DNA from 4 places in the Bacillus paramycoides genome. Region 2 is predicted to be linked to each of the others. Evidence: riboswitches for the same ligand, from Rfam matches in the RefSeq annotation. Region 2 holds a riboswitch; each other region holds the start of a gene.
The links. A riboswitch is a leader RNA that binds a small molecule or an ion and turns the genes downstream of it on or off. The one in region 2 is predicted to bind S-adenosylmethionine.
Positions count from the first base shown of each region.

Region 1: linked by a shared signal. The riboswitch ahead of AAG068_RS01885 (methionine ABC transporter ATP-binding protein) and the one ahead of AAG068_RS01120 (peptide ABC transporter substrate-binding protein) in region 2 are both predicted to bind S-adenosylmethionine.
Region 3: linked by a shared signal. The riboswitch ahead of AAG068_RS15720 (M20 family metallopeptidase) and the one ahead of AAG068_RS01120 (peptide ABC transporter substrate-binding protein) in region 2 are both predicted to bind S-adenosylmethionine.
Region 4: linked by a shared signal. The riboswitch ahead of AAG068_RS21365 (bifunctional homocysteine S-methyltransferase/methylenetetrahydrofolate reductase) and the one ahead of AAG068_RS01120 (peptide ABC transporter substrate-binding protein) in region 2 are both predicted to bind S-adenosylmethionine.

Region 1 is NZ_CP152427.1:346,715-350,933, reverse strand. Features, by position in the region: gene AAG068_RS01890 (methionine ABC transporter permease) at 1-648, opposite strand, end outside; gene AAG068_RS01885 (methionine ABC transporter ATP-binding protein) at 638-1,657, opposite strand; SAM riboswitch class I at 1,781-1,886, opposite strand; gene AAG068_RS01880 (cysteine hydrolase family protein) at 2,128-2,691, shown strand; gene AAG068_RS01875 (hypothetical protein) at 2,922-3,071, opposite strand; gene pruA (L-glutamate gamma-semialdehyde dehydrogenase) at 3,252-4,219, opposite strand, start outside.
Region 2 is NZ_CP152427.1:194,460-198,678, forward strand. Features, by position in the region: gene AAG068_RS01115 (peptide ABC transporter substrate-binding protein) at 1-273, opposite strand, end outside; gene AAG068_RS01120 (peptide ABC transporter substrate-binding protein) at 682-2,322, opposite strand; SAM riboswitch class I at 2,455-2,559, opposite strand; gene AAG068_RS01125 (aldo/keto reductase) at 2,712-3,545, opposite strand; gene proC (pyrroline-5-carboxylate reductase) at 3,547-4,219, opposite strand, start outside.
Region 3 is NZ_CP152427.1:3,039,441-3,043,659, forward strand. Features, by position in the region: gene AAG068_RS15710 (SDR family oxidoreductase) at 1-317, opposite strand, end outside; gene AAG068_RS15715 (Lrp/AsnC family transcriptional regulator) at 485-925, shown strand; gene AAG068_RS15720 (M20 family metallopeptidase) at 1,092-2,297, opposite strand; SAM riboswitch class I at 2,386-2,487, opposite strand; gene AAG068_RS15725 (AAA domain-containing protein) at 2,563-4,219, opposite strand, start outside.
Region 4 is NZ_CP152427.1:4,129,999-4,134,217, reverse strand. Features, by position in the region: gene metC (cystathionine beta-lyase) at 1-598, opposite strand, end outside; gene metI (cystathionine gamma-synthase/O-acetylhomoserine thiolyase) at 595-1,707, opposite strand; SAM riboswitch class I at 1,802-1,911, opposite strand; SAM riboswitch class I at 2,115-2,224, shown strand; gene AAG068_RS21365 (bifunctional homocysteine S-methyltransferase/methylenetetrahydrofolate reductase) at 2,295-4,127, shown strand; gene metH (methionine synthase) at 4,127-4,219, shown strand, end outside.

The DNA of each region.
Region 1 (4,219 bases), 150 kb from region 2:
GACTTTCGCAAAGTAGTTTCCTAAGTTTTGAGCTACCTGTACGAGAATAATAAGTAAAACGACCGTTACGAACATAACCGATGTATCAAAACGTTGATAACCATATGTCATCGCTAAGTCACCAAGACCGCCGCCACCGACAAGCCCAGCAACTGCAGAAAATTCAATTAAACCAACTGTCATAAATGTAACCCCTAAGATTAATGGTGCTAACGCTTCTGGTACAAGAATTTCAAAAACAATTCTAAATGGTGAAGCACCCATTGCTTGAGCGGCTTCAATGACTCCCTTTGGAACTGAAACAAGATTTGTTTCAACCATTCTAGCGATACCGATTGATGCAACTAACGTCATTGGGAAAATTGCTGCTGCTGTTCCAATCGTCGTTCCGATAACACTTCTTGTTAGTGGGCTTAAAGCTACTAAGAAGATGATGAATGGAACCGGACGAATTGTATTAATAATGATATTAAGAATAGAAAAGATCCATTTATTTTCTAAAAAGTTTCCTTTTCTCGTTACATATAATAGTAAACCTAGAGGTATACCAAGAATTGTAGCGAATATAAGGGTTACAATTACCATTAAGAGGGTATCCCCCGTCGCATCTACTATGCGGGGCCAAAATATACTCCAATCAACTCGCATGAGCTTCTACCTCCTTCAGCTGCACTTGTAGTCTTAGATGTTGTAATGCTTTTTGAATTTCTTTCTGTTCACCTTGCAGTTCTACAAGTAGATTTCCAAATAACACATTTTGAAGTTCAATAATATTTCCGTACAGTACGTTTACATCGACGTTATAGTTTTTCGCGATATACGATAGTACCGGCTGTCCTGTCTCTTCACCAGTAAATGTTAAGCGATAAATCTGTCCACCATTTTGAATTTTCCCTAAAACACTTTCCGGTAAATGATCATTAATAATAGAGCGTACAAAATTTTGAGTCGTCTTTGTTTTTGGTTGTGTAAAAACATCAAACAGTTTTCCTTCTTCAATAACCTTTCCCTTCTCCATTACAGCTACACGGTGACAAATTTCTTTCACAACATGCATTTCATGTGTAATAAGAAGAATTGTTACATTGTATTCTCGATTTACTTTCTTTAATAAGTTCAAAATTTCTGTCGTTGTTTCTGGATCTAAAGCTGATGTTGCCTCATCACATATAAGGATATCTGGTGATGTTGCCAGTGCCCTAGCAATGCCCACACGCTGTTTTTGACCACCTGATAGTTGCTCTGGATAATAGTCTGCTTTATCCTCTAACCCGACAAACTTCAGCAGTTCATTTACTCTTTCTTTTATCTCATTATTTGGTACTTTTGCTAATTTTAATGGATACGCAATATTCCCAAACACTGTTCTTGAATTAAATAAATTAAAACTTTGAAAAATCATCCCGATTCTTTGTCTTAGCTTCCGTAATTCTTTCGTCGATAGTGATGTAATATCTTTATCATCTATTGAAATCGTTCCTGCCGTTGGTCTCTCTAACATATTTACTAAGCGTAACAACGTACTCTTTCCAGCGCCACTAAAACCGATAATGCCGAAAATTTCGCCCTTTTCAACTGATAACGTTACATCCTCCACCGCATGAACAGATTGCCCACTTGATTCATATACTTTACTTACGTTGTTAAAAGAAATCATTTTTTCCCCTCCTATATGCTGTAAAAACTTGAAGTAGAGCTTTCGAGGTAAAATAAAAAGTGCTCTCCTTCTTATCAAACATAAAGATAAGAAGGAGAGCACTTATATGTACTCGTTCACATCTTCTCATCTTCCAAGCCTTTATAAGGCTTGCTGGAGTTAGCACGGTATTAAAAAACCCGTTGCTGAGGTATCGTAGGGCCAGTCCCTCCACCTCTCTGGATAAGAATGTATCGATTTAATTGTCGTTTAATTAATTCTCATTATAGAACTCAGAATAATAAGAGTCAATACATTTTTTAGAAAAATATTAATTATTCCTTTATTATAATTTTCAGATGAAAATTCATGAAAAAATAGTAATCTTTAAAGTTATGTAAAATTCTCCTCTCGCATATTTTTTAAAAGGATAATCTTCTCTACTAATTGAATACCATTATTTGAATATGAAATCGGAGGAAGATAAATATATGAAAACAGCTCTTTTACTTGTTGATATTCAAAATGATTATTTTCCACAAGGAAAGATGGAATTACGTAATCCGGTAGAAGCAAGCGACTATGCTAATGAGCTACTACAACTCTTTAGAACGAGAAATGAACCTATTTTTCATATCCAACATGTAGCAATAAAAGATGACGCTACTTTTTTCCTACCAAATACAGAAGGTGTACATATTCATAAAAGCGTACGCCCACTTAGAAATGAAACCGTTATAATCAAACATTATCCAAATAGTTTTCGGGAAACTGATCTTCTAGAACAATTACAACGTTTAAACATCGAGCACGTCGTCATATGTGGGATGATGACTCATATGTGTATCGATGCTACCGTAAGAGCTGCTTTTGATTTCGGCTTTCAATGTACCGTTATACATGATGCTTGTGCTACAAAAGATCTTTCTTTTAAGAATGCTACTATACCAGCCGTTTATATTCATAACACAATTTTGGCTAGTTTAAATGGCGTATATGGGAATGTAATGAGTACAGAGGAGTTTGTAGCTACAAAAAAACACTCCCTTCAGTGAGCAAAACCGAAAGGAGTGTTTCTTGTCAAACCATAGATTTTCTTTCAAATTGTATTATACAGGAAATCCTTAAAATGAATACTAAAAAATGTGACTAATAAGTCAACTTTTCTCGTTGTTTTGTTTCTATTTACATGTTTATCCCGATATTAATAGGGTTTAGCTAGTTCCACTTACCAAATGGTAATTTATAGTAAGTGTTTTTCATTCAAATTAACTAGTCTCTCCTATTATTTATCTGTCTGTTTTTGTTTCTTTTTCAAATACTCCGCACGCAATTTTTCAATTTGCTGCTTTTTATCAAATTTGACAGGCGTCTGTTTTTCATGAAACTTTGCCACAGCTACCTGGCCTTTATAATCCAATTGATATTTTCCCACTTTGTTCACCTACTTTTCTTATCTTTAAAGAGAATCTATTCAACCAATATAATATACCTTATTTTACTGAAGTAAACCTTATTAGTTTTTCTACTGATATCTATCTTAATCCACATATAGAAAAAATTTTCTCAAAAAAAAGAGATCTTCGCAGACTGCGAAGATCTCTTCTACTATTTCTTATAAAGTTTCAGAAGTAGTTTTTGCTTGCATGTGAAGTGCTAAGTAATCAGGACCACCAGCTTTAGAGTCTGTACCAGACATGTTAAAGCCACCGAATGGTTGGTATCCTACGATTGCACCAGTACATCCACGGTTGAAGTATAAGTTACCTACGTGGAAGTCTTCACGTGCTTTTTCAATATGGTCACGGTTGTTAGAAATAACTGCTCCTGTTAAACCGTATTCTGTATTATTTGCAATTGCAAGTGCATGGTCAAAGTCTTTTGCTTTACAGAATGCTACTACTGGTCCGAAGATTTCTTCTTTCATTAAGCGAGCATCTTCTGCAACGTCAGCAACGATTGTTGGTTGGATGAACCAGCCTTTAGAATCGTCTCCTTCGCCACCTGCTAAGATTCTACCTTCTTCTTTACCAATTGCAACATAGCTCATTACTTTATCGAATGCAGCTTGGTCATTAACAGGACCCATATTTGTACCTAATACAGCTGGGTTAGCAACTGTTAATTTTTTCGTTAATTCAACAGCACGATTTAATACGTGATCGTATACATCTTCATGGATTACTGCACGAGAACATGCAGAACATTTTTGTCCTGAGAATCCAAATGCTGATGCAACGATAGATTTAGCTGCTAATTCAAGATCAGCTTCTTTATCAACAACGATTGTATCTTTACCACCCATTTCAGCGATAACGCGTTTTAACCAAATTTGGCCTGGGTTTACTTTCGCTGCACGCTCATAAATTCGGATACCTACATCACGAGATCCAGTGAAGCTCACGAAACGTGTACGAGGGTGATCTACTAAGTAGTCACCAACTTCAGAACCATTACCTGGAACGAAGTTTACTACGCCAGCTGGTAAGCCAGCTTCTTCTAATACTTCCATGAATTTCGCTGCTACTACAGGAGTTGTACTAGCTGGTTTTAGTAATACTGTGTTACCAGAAACTAAAGCTG
Region 2 (4,219 bases):
CTCAGCAACACCAGGAATTGGTTTGTTATCTTCTCCCATTGCATATAAACCTTCAAAAACATTTTGCATTACGCTCATGGATTCCCCATCCGTTGCTTTTGCAACATCCATTGTTGGAATTTCTGAAGCGAATGATAAGTTAATTGCCTGTTTATCATTTGCTTTATCATTTGCTTTCGCTCCGCTTGCATGATCTTTATTTCCCCCGCAAGCAGTTAGTAATAGACTTGCCCCTAAAACAGATGCAACAACAGGTACAACTTTTTTCTTCATTGTTCGTTCCTCCCTAAATGTGTTGTTCGTAACATCGTAATGTCCACGTTTTGAAGTGTAGCTATAGAAGAAGAGAAAACCTATTATAGATATGTGTATGTAGGTAATTAGGTGTTCCATATGTATATACATGTTGAACTATAATCTATCGTTATATGTTTCAACGTAGTAGACGTTATATTTTGATGGTGAAATATTTCGTTTCTTTGATTATTTAGAATATTAAAACTGGAAAGAACTATATGTCAATAATAAAAATTGATTGTTAATTTCTTAGAATAATATATTAAAAAAGCAGATTTCCTCGTATTAGGGAATCTGCTTTTAATATGTTTTGCTAAAAAAACAATTGGTGTGGGCTAATAATCAGTGGGGGATGAAGAAAAACCCACTGATTAAAGTTTCGCTTTATTTTTCAATTTTGGCCCATTTGAAGTTTAATTGACCTGCAAAGTCTACTTGCACAATTCCTTTCACATAAGAACGTTCTAAATAAGATTCGCCTTTTTGGTAAAGAGGAGCGATAACAGAGTCTTTAAATAATATTTTCTCGGATGCTAGTAATGCTTCCCAGCGAGCTTTTTCATCACCGGCTAAAGTTGTTTTCACTTTTGCTATTGTTTCATCGAACTCCTTATTAGAGTAATGATCTAAGTTGTAAGGGTTATTCGTTGTAAATAGCTCAAGGAATGTAATTGGATCAGCAAAGTCAGGGCTCCAGCCGTCAATTCCAATTTCGTAGTCACCTTTTAATAAAAGTGAAACTTGTTGTTTACGTGGTTGCGGCTTTATATTTACTGTTAATCCATCTAAATTCTTTTCTAGTTGTCCTTTTAAGAACTCACCAGTTTTCTTATCAAGGTCAGCATCACTTGTTAATAATTCTAATGTTATCTTTTCAGAACCAAGCTCTTGTTTAGCTTTTTTCCATAATTCTTGAGCAGATTTTGTATCAACCTTTGTTAAATCGCCGTTTGCGGCACGGAAGTCTGTTCCGTCAGGTCCTTTTGCAAAGTTTTTCGGCACGAGACTAGAGGTTGGTGTAGAGCCGTCATTTAATAACGTATTTACAAAGGATTTTCGATCAATTGTTTGATCGATTGCTTGGCGTGCAGAAACGTTTTGAAGTACTTTGTTTTGTTGATTCATACGTAGAAACTGTACCCCTACGTTTGGCCGTCCTTTAAAGTTAGCATCCTTTTTATATTTATCAACGAAGTCAGATGTTAGTTTGATACGATCTAATTGTTTTGACTCGAATAAATTTACTTCTGTAGATTTTTCTTTTACGACGTTAAAATTGATTTCTTCCAGTTTGACAGTATCTTTATCCCAATAGGTAGGGTTTTTCTTAAATTTAAAGCTTTGCTCATGCTTCCAATCGCTTAGTGTAAAAGCTCCGTTGTACAAAATTGTATTGTCTTCTAACGCATACTTATCACCTTGTGCTTTAAAGAATTCCTCGTTAATTGGTAGAAATGTTGGGAACGCTGTTAAGCTTATAAAGTACGGAACAGGACGTTCCAATTCTACCTCAAACGTATGGTCATCAATTGCTTTTACACCAAGTTGATCGGCTGGAAGTTCTTTGTTGTTAATTTTTGTTGCGTTTTTAATATCAAAGAATAGAAATGCATATTCAGAGGCTGTTGCTGGATCAACAGCTCTTTGCCAAGCGAAGACAAAGTCTTTCGCTGTGACAGGAGTGCCGTTTGACCATTTTGAATCTCGTAGGTGGAATGTGTATTTCGTTTTATCGCCACTTACTTCATAAGATTTTGCAACGCCAGGGACAGGTTTGTTACCTTCACCAAGATTATACAAACCTTCAAATACGTTTCTCATTACTTGACCAGAATCAGTATCTGTAGCACGAGCTGTATCCATTGTTCGTATTTCAGTAGGTGAAGATAAGTTTAAAACCTGTTTACTAGGCGCCTCGTCTTTTGCATTTGCTCCGCTTGCTTCGTTTTTATAACTACCGCAACCAGTTAATAAAATACTTACTCCTACAACTGATGCAATACCGGGTACAAACTTCTTTTTCATTTGATTTTCCTCCTAAATAATTAAGTTTGGATGATGATGAGGGAAATGAAAAATAAAAAATCCCTCTTTTCATATTGAGAAAGAGGGATTTTTACGTACAAGTTATGCACCCGTATATAAACGAAGTCCCTCATTCTATCTTTCAAGCACAATGCTTGCAGGAAGTGGCACAGTATTCAAAATGAACCTGTTGCCGAGGTTTCAAAGGGCCAGTCCCTCCACCTCTCTTGATACAATGAGTAAACGAATAAATTTTATTAATTTTGTGTTTCTTTGATAATTCAAAATCTTACACCTTGGATGATGAAGTGTCAACCAATTGGAATATAGTTTAAATTTTCAGTTTTATTTAACGAGAAAAACCACTGCATATGGCAGTGGTTTTTCTACTAGAAGTTAAAGTTATCTGGATCTGGACCAACGCGACGATCTTCATTTAGAGCTTGAATTGCTTTCATGTCATCAGCACTTAATTCAAAATCGAATATATTTGCATTTTCAATAATGCGATGTTCTTTAATAGATTTAGGGATTGTTACAACTTCATTTTGTAAATCCCAGCGTAAAATAATTTGTGCAGTTGATTTATTATATTTTGTCGCAATGTCTTGTAATGTGGAGTTATCCAGTAGTTGTCCCTGCATTAATGGTGACCAAGCTTCAAGCTGGATGTTATGTTCTTTACAGAAAGCGTGCAATTCTTCTTGTGCTAAACGTGGGTGGTATTCCACTTGATTGACCATTGGCTTAATTTCAGCGATTTCAAATACGTCTTGTAAGTGGTGAATGTGGAAATTACTCACACCGATAGCACGAACACGGCCATCTTTATAAAGTTTTTCTAACGCTTTCCATGATTCAGTATATTTCCCTTTTACAGGCCAATGTACTAAATATAAATCTAAATATTCTAGACCTAATTTTTCTAATGTAGTTTCAAATGCTTGAAGTGTTGTTTCATATCCTTGATCGCTATTCCATACTTTTGATGTAATAAATAATTCTTCACGTGAAACACCTGCTTCACGGATCGCTTGTCCAACGCCTTCTTCGTTTTGATAGATTGCTGCAGTATCGATGCTGCGGTAGCCATTTTTAATTGCTGATTTTACAGACTCAATTACTTCTGAACCATCTTCTACTTTAAAAACACCTAAACCGAACCAAGGCATTTTTACACCGTTATGTAATGTAGTATAGTCTTTTAAACTTGTTAAACTCATATTATTTCCCCCTAGCTTTTTTGTTTGTTGCTTCTACTGCTTTTTGAACCGCCTCTGAAAAATTATATTCATATAAAGCTTTGAGACCTTCAGCTGTGGAACCACCTGGCGTTGTTACTTGTTCGCGGAGGTTAGCCGGATCTTGCGTTTGTTCAAGCATAGAAGCAGATCCAGAAATCATTTGAATGACAAGGTGTTTTGCGGTTGCTTCATCGACGCCATAACTTTTTGTTGCTTCAATTAAGCATTCAGCAAAGTAATAAAGGAAAGCTGGTGCACTTCCAGTAACTGCAGTAAGCTGATGAACTTCTTCTTCAGTGCAAAGTTGCGAAGTACCAATGCCTCCTAAAAGCAGTTGCAGGGTTTCTTGATGCATCTCGTTTACTGATCGTCCCATTGTATATAAGGAGATAGACTTTCCAATTTCAGCAGCTGTATTTGGCATAATCCAAGCGACAGGTGTTCCCTCGGGAAGTCTTTCTTTTAAATAAGATGGACCAATGCCAGCAGCTACCGTTACGACAAGTTGATTCGATAGTAACGGAGATAATTCTGCTAATAATTCTTCATGTGCAGAAGGTGGCATTGCTAAAACAATCGTATCAACAGATGTAACATGCTGCTTCCAATCTGTTGTGATAGACACATTATATCGTCCTTGTAATTGTTCTAGC
Region 3 (4,219 bases), 2.4 Mb from region 2:
ATCGTTCCTTGTGTACCTATCCCTGCATTGTTTACTAAAATATCAATCTCTGATGTACCAACTTTTATTTGTAATTCATTCTTTAACTGTTCTACTAGCTTTTTGACACCATCAATTGAATTGAGTTCAGCTTCAATTAAGAACGCTTTTCCTCCATTAGATTCAATCTCACTAATCGTTTCATCTGCAGCTATTTTATTTCGGCCGTAGTGAATCGCAACTAATGCTCCATCTTTCGCCAATCTCATCGCAATCGCACGGCCAATTCCGCGACTCGCTCCTGTTACTAATGCTACTTTCCCATCAAGGTTCTTCATTTTTTCCATCCTTCCTAAATTCCCTTTTGATAAATCCTATACTTATATTTTCATGCAAAAACCAATCATTTTAAATACAGATTTATAGGTAATTTAGTTAGTTCACTTATGATATTATAGTTATAATTTATGATTCACTTTAGAAAACAAAACAAGGAGGCTACACAATGCAAAACGCAGTAAAACTGGATGAAATCGATCATAAAATTATGAACTTGTTGTATGAAAATGCGAGAATTTCTGTTTCAGAAATAGGCCGAATTATATCCATGACGCAACCGGCTGTAAAGGAACGTATTAATAAACTTGAAGATCAAGGCGTTATAGCGGCTTACCGAACGAAATTTGAGCCTTCCAAAATTAATAAAAACATTCAAGCATTCATCATGTTTAAAACGAGCCAATGCTCTGATTTTATCCAATTTTGTAATGCCGCTCCTGAAGTAACAGATTTATATCGAATTAGTGGGGAGTTTAATTATATGATGAAAGTTATGAGCGATTCGATGGATTCTCTCGCTGCATTTTTAGACTCTTTAATGCAATTTGGCTTGTCATCTCCTTTAATTGTTTTAAAGAGTGAGTTTGAGGAGAAATTATCTTTCTAATAAAGGATACGTATTATCCTCCGCTAACAGTAAAAGCTTTTCCTTTATGAGAAAATCCAACAAAATTAATGATTAGTAACAAAAAAGAACATTGATATTTCAATGTTCTTTTTTATATCTCTACTTATTAATTAGATCTCTATTCGAAAAAAGTACCTTAATCCCCTTACCCCTGATTCCTCTGCGCCTCTCTAAACTCTTCCTTCACCTTCTCTAACAACCCTTCTTCCGTAATTAATCGATACGCCATATTTGCTATTGCTTTTGCGGATGTAATTAATGCTTTATCTCCAAGTTCTGAACGTGCTGCTTCTCTAAATTCATTCGTATGTGCAATTAAATCATCTGGCCCGATTTTAATGTACGGGTGAATGGTCGGTACGACTTGACTTACGTTTCCTGCGTCGGTTGAACCGATGCCAAATCTTTCTTTCCGATTTACGTCTTCACCTTGTAATTCTAGTTCTTCGGCTACGACTTCATTAAATGTTTTTGTTACGAGTAATTCATCGATTTCATTTTGGAATTGATGGATTTTTACTTTCGCACCTGTTGCTAACGCTGCTCCCTGTGCAATGTTTTTTACTTTTTCTGTTACTTCTGCACATCTTTTTCGCGTTGCTGCACGGATGAAGAATCTTGCTGCAGCGTAGTCAGGAATAATGTTAGGTGCTTTTCCGCCCTCAGTAATAATGCCATGAATTTTCACATCTGATGGAAGTTGTTGGCGAAGTGCATTAATGCTGTTATACAGTTGAATGACCGCATCTAATGCGTTAATTCCTTCTTCTGGTGAAGCTGCGGCGTGAGCTGTTTTTCCGTAAAAATGAAAATCAAGTGGATCGACTGCTAGTGAAGGGCTTGTTGTCGCTGTTTTTCCGCTCGGATGAATCATAAGTGCCGCATCAATATCTTTAAATAAACCAGCTTTTACATAACTCGCTTTCGCACTACCGTTTGGCCCTCCTTCTTCAGCTGGTGTTCCAAACACGACAACTTCCCCGCCAATTTCTTCAAGCGTTTCTGATAATGCGATCGCTGCCGCAACGCTAATTGTGCCAATTAAATTGTGACCACACGCATGACCAAGTCCTGGTAAAGCATCATACTCAGCTAAAAATGCGATAACTGGTCCTTGTTTTCCTGAACTTTTTCGCGCGATAAAACCTGTTTCATGTCCAGCTATATTGTGCTGCAACTGAAATCCTGCACTCCCTAGCAATAAACTCAACGTTCTTGATGCATAAAACTCTTGGTTACCAATCTCCGGATTCGCATGAATATCGTGACTTGTTTCTATGTACTTTTCCTTATTTCTTTCAATACTCTCTTCAATTGTTTTTCTTTGTGACGTTACTCCTGTCGCTCCCATTTTTCTTCCCCCTTATATTTTCACGTAAAAAAGCCTCTTTCTAAAAGATAGAAAGAGGCTTCTGCATATACAGTCAAAATGAGCTTCTTTCTTATCTTTCAAGTTACCTTGCTGGAATTGGCACAGTATTCATAACGAATCCGCTGCCGAGGTATCATAGGGCCAGTCCCTCCACCTCTCGCGATAAGAATTTTCATAAAATTATATTAAATTATATTCATTCTAAGTTCATTCCGATTAAAAGTCAAGGCATTCCTATCCGAATTTACCGAATATCTAAAAATCCTTTTAAAACACCAATTGTTTCTGGTGCTTGCAGTCTTGCACATACGTACGGAAATTCCGTACTACCTTCAAACATCATTTGAGATGTGAGCGGTGCCCCTGCCCAAAAGATTTCATCATCAATTACGATAAACGGGAATGCTTTATTTTGTCTTTGTAACTTTACATTTTTTAATGGAACTGGTCCATCACTATACACTGTTATTTGCACATTTGAACGCATTAACGCTTGCCATACTCGCTTATCCACTTGTTTTGTACTTGGAAGTGAAATAATAATTTTTCGTTTTGCCGCTAAAATATCTTTCAATAACCCTTTTGGCTCTTCAAGATTCATTTCCATAAACCAGCGTAAACGTTTCGAAATTTTTCGTTCCCACAATTGTCGTGATGTCGTGCGGTCATACACATCTCCGTGACGTTCTATATGAGCTGTTAATTGTGATAACGCTTGTTTTCTCGAAAGGTTTTTACGCATATAATGACAATCTGATAATTGAATGAACTTCCCTCTCGCCCTTGTCACTGCAACATTGACGAGGCGATGGTTTTTATGGTCAAAGAATAACACGCCAGGTCGTTCTTGCGGATAACTATCCACTGTATCAAAAATCATCATATCTCTTTCAGAACCTTGAAACTTATGAACCGTCGCCGCTAAAACAGGTATGTTTTGATATTTCGTTCTCTGCAACATTTCTCTAATGCACGTTGATAAAAAGCGGGATTGCGCTCTGTAAGGTGTAACAACACCGATTGATTGAACACCATCTAACAATCCGATTAACATCATTTGCATCGCTACTAAACCAGACATAATGTTAAAACGAGAACCTGAAGCAGCGTCCTTTAACGAAAAGGCACCCATTAGACTCGTATCAAATAAAACGCTCGCCTCATTTGCGAACGGTTGTAGTTGCGCAAGTTCTTTACGTTCTGAAACAGACGGATGATCATATACTCTATTTTTATAAATAAATGAGTTTGTAAACTTCGAAATATCTGCATGCATACGTCTTTGTTCTTGCAACATAAAGAGGTTCGGATGTGCTTCTGATTTATTAACAGACTCAACAATCCCCGCATGGTAAAACATATCTTCCCCAAGCCATTTTCGAACGAGTTCATGGTTTGCCATCGCAATTGGAGGTAACTGTAAAAAGTCACCACAAACGACGATGCGTTTTCCAAGTGAAGCAGCTAACGCAATTTGCGGAACATATGCCATACTCACTTCATCTACGACAACTAAATCAAACGTACGCTCATAAATAAGTGAATCAATCGCACATTTCGATAAAGTCGCACCGATTACTTTCGCATTTTCAATATATTCTTTTTCTACTTCTTTAATTTTCGCTTTTTGCTTTCGAAGATCACTTTCAATCTCTTGTATACGCTTCTTATCAGCAGAAGTCGCTTTATATGATAAAATCTTTTCACGAAGATCTTGGCGTGTTTCTTCTAAATAGAGTCTTTCTTCTCCCCAAGACCCGTTCGTCGTTTCAACTAGCTTCGACGCAAGTAACGTTTCATGATTTCGTATATGATCATGCTGGCTATAACCGTAACGAACAATTTCACCAGGCGTCCATTTCTTTTTATTTTCAATTTGCTTCGTTACTTCACTCATTAAT
Region 4 (4,219 bases), 1.4 Mb from region 2:
CAATGAATTTTGTGGCACTATGAAGAACGACATCGGCGCCAAGATCAAGTGGCTTCTGGAATAGTGGTGTCAAAAATGTATTATCAACAAAAGTAAGGGCGTCAATAGATTTTGCAAGTTTAGAAACAGCACGAATATCTGTAACTTTTAAAAGTGGATTAGAGGGTGTTTCTACATAAAAGAGTTTTGTATTTGGCTTAATGTTTTGTTTTATTTCTTCTAAATTGGTCATATCAACAAATGTATGTGATACACCGTAACGGGAGAGAACTTCAGTTATCATTCGATAAGTCCCTCCGTATACGTCTTCTGAAATGAGTACGTGATCACCTTGTGAAAGGAGGAGGAATGCAGTAGAAATCGCTGCAATTCCTGATGCGAATGCAAACCCTTTTGTTCCGCCTTCTAATAAAGCGATAATATCTTCAAGCGCTTCGCGAGTTGGATTACCAGAGCGGCTATAGTCATATTTCCCGAACGTATCTACATCAAATTGGTGGAATGTTGATGTATTATAAATGGGAACGTTAACAGCTCCTGTTTGTGAGTCATGTTTATATTGGTTGTGTAGTAAAAGTGTATCTATAGAATAACTCATATTCTTACACCTTCTTTTACAAGTTTAATGGCTTGCTGTAAGTCTTGAATTAAATCGTTACTATTTTCAATACCGACAGAAAATCGAAGAAGACGATTACATACACCGTTTGCTGTTCTAATTTCTTCAGGAATATCAGCGTGTGTTTGTGTTGCCGGATATGTCATTAAACTTTCAACACCACCGAGACTTTCAGCAAATGTAATTAAGGATAAAGATTGTAGGAATGGATTAATCCACGTTTCATCTTTTAGACGAAATGAGATCATGCCGCCTCTTCCAGGGTAAAATACATCTGTCACACCGTCTTCATCATTTAAATAAGCGACAACTGCTTTTGCATTTTCTTCATGTTGTCTCATGCGAAGCGCTAATGTTTTCATACCACGAATTAATAGCCATGAATCAAATGGGCTTAAGACCGCGCCTGATGCATTATGATAATGAGCGATTTCCTCACAAAGTTCCTTTCCTTTTGCAACGACAAGTCCGCTTAGTACATCGTTATGTCCTCCTAAATATTTCGTTGCGCTATGAATTACAATGTCCGCGCCTTCTGTTAATGGCTGCTGTATATAAGGTGTGTAGAACGTGTTGTCTACGATAAGAAGTAGTCCGTGTCTTTTCGCTACAGTTGCGACAGCAGCAATATCAGTAACTTGCATTAATGGATTAGTTGGAGTTTCTATGAAAATAGCCTTCGTTTCAGTTGTGATAGCTTGCTCAATTTGTTTAATAGACTGTGTATTTACGTATCTACATCGAACGTTCCACTTTTTTTCGTGCTCAGAAAATAATCGATAAGTGCCCCCGTATAAATCTTCAGATACAATAAGTTCGTCTCCAGAACGGAATAGGGACAGGACGAGGAGAACAGCTGCCATCCCTGAACTACAGGCATATCCTTGTTCACCGTGTTCTAAGTCTGCAATTGCCTGCTCTAACAGGCCGCGAGTTGGATTGCCAGTTCGTGAATAGTCAAAGCCAGTCGATTTACCAATTCCTTCGTGACGATAGGCAGTTGAAAAATAAACAGGTGGATTAACAGTTCCTGTTGTAGTTTCGCTTCGGTTTCCGATTTGTGCTAGTTTTGTTTCAATAGTTGACATGTGAAAATTCCTCCTTTTTAAATTAACAATTAAGTGAATGTAAAATAAAAAAAGCCTTCTAAGGAAGAAGGCTTTCGGTTTGAATAGAGTCTTCTTCTCATCTGTCAAATCTTTCACAATTTGCTGGAATTAGCACCTTATTAACAAATGTTAATGGTTGCTGAGGCGTCATAGGGCCAGTCCCTCTACCTCTCTAGATAAGAATGTTCGTATGAAATTTTATTATATTTTTAACTTTACAACAAAAGATAATTGAATTGCAACTTTATTTTAAATAATTTTTATTTTTCCGCAAGTGTCATTGACTTTTGCATTTGTGCGTGCTAAATTTATTGAAAAATTAACAAACATTGTTAAAAGGGGAACGCATTTCCTTTTAGCTACATAAATAAAATAATAAAGACAAACTCTTATTGAGAGCGGTGGAGGGAAAGGCCCTATGAAACCCGGCAACCTTCAAACGAAATGTTTGAAACGGTGCTAATACCTGCAAAACGAATGTTTTGCATAATAAGAGGAGGATCGATTATGTCCCCCTCTTCAAAATGAAGAGGGGGTTTTTATATTGATAGAAATGAGGGAGATTGGTGAAATTACTAGATTTATTATCAAAAGGAATTGTAATAGGTGATGGTGCGGTTGGAACGTTATTACATTCACATGGCTTGCAAAGTAGTTTTGAAGAATTGAATATATCTGATCCGGATTTAATTATATCGATTCATAAGCAATATGTAGCTGCTGGGGCAGATGTAATTCAAACAAATACGTACGGAGCAAATGAAGCGAAATTACGTATGTATGGTTTAGAAAATCAAGTTACTGAAATTAATAGAGCAGCAGTAAAACTGGCGAAAGCATCTGTTACAGACAGAAATGCCATTTTAGGAACAATTGGTGGTATGAAACATATCGGAGCTGTTACGACAACTGATATGGAAAGAGAATTTATGTTACTTGAGCAGGCAAGTGCTTTACTAGAAGAACAGGTTGATGGATTACTATTAGAGACTTTTTATGATGAGTTTGAATTACTTCATGCCGTTCAGGTGTTACGAAAACAAACGAATATTCCAATTGTAGCGCAATTAGCGTTACATGAGGCAGGTACGACTCAAAATGGAAATGATGTAAATGAAATATTAAAACAGCTTTTAGATTATGGTGCAAATGTTGTTGGATTGAACTGCCAACTAGGGCCACTTCATATGACGGAAGCTTTTAAAATGATATCGATCCCGCAAAATGGTTATTTGTCAGCATATCCAAATGCAGGTCTCCCGAATTATGTGGAGGGACGTTACGTATATGAGGGAAGTCCAGCTTATTTCGAAGCGATGACACCGAAATTTATTGAGCAAGGTATTCGGTTATTGGGTGGTTGTTGTGGCACTACGCCAGAACATATTGAAAGCATGAAACGTGCCACTTTACATGTTACGCCTGTAATAGAGAAAGATACGATTCAAAGACCGAAAGTAGTTCATACGCATGAGAAACGTTCGAAAGCTCATATTACTTTAGCAGAGAAAGCCAAAAAACAAACGACAGTAGTAGTGGAATTAGATCCACCAAAAACGTTAGATACACAGCGTTTTTTTGAAGGCGCAAGAGCATTGAAAAGAGCTGGAGCAGATGCTATTACTCTAGCAGATAATTCATTAGCATCGCCTCGCGTCTCGAATATGGCAATGGGTGCATTATTAACGAAACACGATATTCCGGTATTGACGCACTTAACGTGTAGAGACCATAACGTCATCGGACTACAATCTCATTTACTAGGATTATCAGCGTTAGGCATGGAAGAAGTGTTAGCTTTAACTGGTGATCCAGCACGCGTTGGTGATTTTCCAGGTGCCACTTCTGTATATGATTTGTCCTCTATTGAGCTCATTAAAATGATTAAAGAAATGAACGATGGGCGCTCCATTTTAGGGAAATCAATAGGTCCAGCAACAAGGTTTTCAGTAGGAGGTGCGTTTAATCCGCATGTAAGACATTTAAAAGCAGCGGTTAAGCGAATGGAACGGAAAATAGATGCTGGAGCAGAATATTTCTTAACGCAGCCAATTTATGATATCGCGTTAATTGAAGAAGTGTATGAAGCGACAAAGCATTTAGAACAACCTATTTTTATTGGGATTATGCCATTAATAAGTAAACGGAATGCAGATTTTCTTCATTTTGAGGTGCCAGGTATTACTTTACCTGAAGCAGTAAGAGAGAGAATGGATGGACATGAAACGAAAGAGGCAGCAATTGAGGAAGGGATTCGTATTTCTCAAGAGTTGATCGATGCGGCGATGAAATATTTTAACGGCATTTATCTTATTACACCATTTCTAAAATATGAAATTACAGAACACCTCGTTAAATATGTGAGAGAAAAGCAAGAAGTGAAAGAAGGTATTAATTGATGAAATGTATAGAAGAAAAATTACAAAATAACATCTTAATATTAGATGGTGCAATGGGAACAATGATTCAGCAAGAGGACTTAACTGCGGAA